2 regions of the Pseudohongiella sp. genome follow, and region 2 is predicted to be linked to the other one. Evidence: predicted binding sites of a transcription regulator. Region 2 holds the regulator's gene; the other holds the start of a gene.

Region 1 (2,205 bases), on a different contig from region 2:
ATGCGTGTTCTGATGCGCGCCAGGCTGCCGAAATAATTCAGGCTTCTGCCAACCTCCAGTACCAGGGCGTCATCACCGTCCAGACTGATGTAATCGCTTATCTGTTGGCAATGTTGTGCGATAAGTGAGATGGCAGAAGACGTGGTGACCTGATCATCGGGCCGGGTAACAAGTGTCGGGAAATGAAGCGCATACCACAAAGTGGTGCGCCTGCTGCCTGCAACCGGACTGCGCCGGATATGATGTTCTGATTTGAGCCTGCGGCGAGTATGGGTGCTTTTCCGTGCTGTATGGGCGTGCGGTGTGTGAGCAGGCGTTTTATGCTGCCTGCTGCTCAGCATGGCAGTTTAATGCGCACCCGTCCCTGTCTGTGGCTGCCGCGCGCCTTGAGTACCTGCACGTCCATGTTGCGATATCCGGCTTCGCTGACGGGCGCACTGCTCAATTGCAACTGCAGTGTTGACGGTGAATGTGCTGCCGGTCGCTGATGAAACAGGATGCCCAGGGTGTTGCCTTCGCGTGCGGCCAGTTGCAGGCGGCGGATAACGCGGGCACTGAGCCAGTTCTGCCAGGCCAGTACCAGGCCGCATTCCTGCGACTGCAGGGCCTTTTCAATGCTCCACAGGGCCTGGTTGCAGCTGGTCTGCGCCGGTACCACAAAACTGTTGCGGGTATTGACGCCCATCTGGACCAGCGCCGGGCCGTGCAGCGGATAAGGTGGTGCGATCCAGAGAATGGAGGATTTTTGTTGGCTGCGTGCCTGTAACAGAGGTGCCAGCAGCTGTAATTCACCGATGCCAGCCTGCTTGTTGACCACCTCGATAAGCCCGGACTGTGGCCATGCTCCCCAGGGCAACAGTGCGTCCAGTTCGGCATGACCGGTGCTTTGGCCCGCGCCACTGGTGCTGTCGGCAGCAAACGGGGCGGGGTCGGCAGTAAAAAGATCATCAGCAAAAAGGCCGCCGGTAAAAAAATCATCCTTTTGCCGCTGGCTGGTGCTGGCGGTGATCCGGGAAGCGGGGCTTTGTTGATGGCTGCCGCGCCACAGGCCCTGCGTTTGCTGCAGCAACTGGTCGATCTTGGCACTCTCGCTATTCTCGCCATTCTCGCCGCTCACACTAACCTGGCCAGGCGTGTGCTGCGGCGTGGTCGTTGTTGTACCTGTGGGTGCGTTTGTGTTCATGCCTGTGCTCCGGTGCCGTGATGTTGTCGGGCGTCGTGTAGCTGTAAATATATACAGTATATTTATTTCAGGCAAGTGCCGATACAGAGATTAAGGCATGGTTTGATAAAAAAACTTGTAAAATTTTTGCAATGAATGATTGTCAAGCCCCTGCTATTGTATTAGTCTTCAGCATGTTAGCAGGGTTATCTTGATAGTTTATTAGATGACAGGCTTAATTAACTGGAAAATGGAATAATTAAATAATCAGATATTTAACAGTAGCGGACATCTCATGAAACGCAAACCAGATATGCTAATGGTCGTTGTTGTTCTGTTTGGACTCAGTGTCCTGGTCAGTGGTGTAGCGCAAAGCGGGTTGCTATAAACCGATATCTTACAAGGACTTAAGGTTTCGTATTGGTTTGTAGCGCCGAGGCGTTGCCAGCGCATCAAGCGGAACATCCCAGGCGGAAGGCGTGATCCCTTCTGCCACTTTCTGACATTCGTGACCAAGCCCGACCAGCACAGGTTGGCCATGTTTGCCGTGCATGAATGAAAAAGCCCGGTCATAGAACCCCTTGCCCATACCGATACGATTGCCCGCCTCATCAAACCCTACCAATGGCATCAGCACCAGGTGCAGCTGACGCGGCGACAATATGTCTTTCAGGCATAGCTTCGGTTCCGGAATACCCCAGCGGTTGCGCGTCAGCCGGTCGTCAGGTCTGACCCGGACAAACAGCATGTGCTCAGGCTTGAAAGGATGCAGCACAGGCAGGTAACAGGCTTTGCCTTGCCGCCAGGCATGCCGCAATGCCGGTGCCGGGTCGATTTCCCCGGCCACAGCCTGATAGAAGGCGATCCTGCGCGCGCATTGCCAGGCTGGTGCATGCAGCAGTTGCCGGGCAAGGCTGCGAGCCGCATTGCGCTGTTGACTGAAGGAAAGCTGCCGACGTATCCGCCGCAGACGCTGGCGCAGGGCTTTGCGTGTGGCAGGTGTTGGGATGGGGTCCGGCGATGAAGGTTTCATGCGTTATCAG
Region 2 (2,205 bases):
CGGCCGTTTTGGCAAATATTTTGGTTGCACCAATACCGAATGCAAAAACACACGCAAGCTGCTGCGCAGTGGTGAAGCGGCGCCGCCGAAGATGGATCCGGTGCCCATGCCCGAACTGGCCTGTGAAAAGGTAGAGGATCATTACGTGTTGCGTGATGGCGCTGCGGGTCTGTTCCTGGCCGCCAGCAAGTTTCCCAAGAACCGCGAGACGCGCGCGCCCCTGCTGGCGGAAATCATTCCGCACAAGGATGAGATTGATGAGAAATACCACTACCTGCTCAAGGGTCCGGTCGCCGATCCCGATGGCAACCCGTCTGTTGTGCGTTTTAGCCGCAAGACCAAGGAGCAGTATCTGCTGAGCGAGGTGGACAAGAAGGCCACGGGTTGGAAGGCGTACTATCGCAATGGCAAATGGGTCGTTGAGAAGTAAACCGTCTGGAAACTACCGTCGTTGCCGGGGCATGGTGGGCACGTTTCGGGGTCAGGTCAGATCAGGCGGCGACACGGGGTCGGTCTCGTCACGGTCGCCTTCGGCGCCCTGGCCTGCATTTGCTCCTGCAATGCAGGCATTCCCTTCGTCCGTGAAGGTCAATTGTTCCTCGACGGACATCCCGCACCACCAACCAGTCCTTTACTGGGTGTGGAGTGGCCCTCCGATGACATTAATGCGTTGTTTCAGAGGATTAGAAGCGTCATCGAGGCAGGCGATGCTAGGCGAAGTGTGTTTTTTATGAAGGAGCCTACATTTAGTAAGTGACTGATTAAAAAACACGCTTCAACGCCGCAGCGGCCACGATGATAGCTTCTAATGGCGGCGGATCACACCCACGCTGATACCTTCTATGGTGAACTGCTGCGAGCGCAGATCGACCTCGATCGGGGCAAAATCTTCGTTTTCGGCAACCAACAGCAGGCGGTGTTTTTCTTTTGTGTGTTGCAGGCGTTTGACGGTGACGTCTTCGTCCAGGCGGGCGACAATGATGTCGCCGTCGCGGGCCTGGCTGGTTTTATGCACGGCCAGCAGGTCACCTTCGTGAATGCCGACGTTGATCATGCTGGTACCTTTGACAGTCAGCAGGTAGTCGGCTGCGGGGTTAAACAGGCCGGCGGGCACGTTGACGTATTCGTCGATGCACTCCTGCGCCAGGATGGGGCTGCCGGCAGCGACCTGGCCGATCACGGGCAGGCCGGCGGGGCCGTCTTCTTCCAGATCAGGCAGTTTGATACCGCGTGAGGCACCGGGGATGATTTCAATGGCTTTCTTGCGCGCCAGTGCCTTCAGGTGCTCTTCGGCCGCATTGGGTGAGCGGAAACCCATCTCCTGCGCAATTTCCGAGCGCGTGGGCGGGTAGCCGGTGTCCTGCTGATAACGGCGGATGAATGCCAGTATTTCTGCTTGTCTGGGGGTCAGTGCATGCATAGCGATTCCGTTTACTGTGTGCTTACCTGTGATTATATACAGTTATTGTGTCGGCGCAAACGTTTCTTAACACCTTGCGAATCTGTGATAATGCGGGAATCTGAAAGACCTCCAACAACGGACTGAACAGGGCAGGAGTAGGCGATGACCGATATACCCGGCGTATTGATGCTGGATCTGCAGGGACTGGTGCTGAGCCAGGAAGAGCGTCGCTTGCTGGCGCATCCGCAAGTGGGTGGCGTCATTCTGTTCTCCCGCAATATCCGTGATGTGGCTCAGGTACAGGCGCTGGTCGGCGATATTCGCAGCTGTCGGGCGCAACTGCTGATAGCGGTGGATCAGGAAGGCGGGCGGGTACAGCGATTGCGTGAGGGGTTTACGCGGCTGCCGCCGATGCTGCGTTTCGGCGAACTGTGGCAGCACGATCAGCAGGCGGCGACGACGCTGGCTCGTGATTGTGGCTGGCTGATGGCAGCCGAAGTGCGCGCCTGTGATATAGATTTCAGTTTTGCACCGGTGCTGGATTTACATACCGGGCTTAGCGAAGTGATTGGTGATCGTGCGTTTGCTGCTGACCAGGAAGCGCTGATCGCGCTGGCGACCGGGTTCATGCAGGGCATGCATGAAGCGGGCATGGCCACCACGGGCAAACATTTTCCGGGACATGGCAGCGTCAGTGCGGATTCGCATCATGCCTTGCCCGTGGACACGCGCCCCGTGCAATCCATTCGCGAGCATGACATGCAACCCTTTGTAAGCTGCATGTCAGTCATGGATGCGGTGAT

The links. Region 2 encodes LexA, which represses DNA repair genes until DNA is damaged. Its sites were predicted from a motif close to CTGTNTNNNNANACAG; they were not measured.
Region 1: imuA (translesion DNA synthesis-associated protein ImuA) is a predicted target of LexA. The motif match lies at 1,225-1,240, and genes of this name have one in related genera.

The regions. Positions count from the first base shown of each region.
Region 1 covers NZ_JBBDNQ010000019.1:123,946-126,150, reverse strand. Annotated here, with positions in the region: gene WD071_RS07485 (hypothetical protein) at 1-200, opposite strand, end outside; gene imuA (translesion DNA synthesis-associated protein ImuA) at 335-1,183, opposite strand; gene WD071_RS07475 (5-formyltetrahydrofolate cyclo-ligase) at 1,560-2,195, opposite strand.
Region 2 covers NZ_JBBDNQ010000040.1:76,806-79,010, forward strand. Annotated here, with positions in the region: gene topA (type I DNA topoisomerase) at 1-430, shown strand, start outside; gene lexA (transcriptional repressor LexA) at 806-1,420, opposite strand; gene nagZ (beta-N-acetylhexosaminidase) at 1,565-2,205, shown strand, end outside.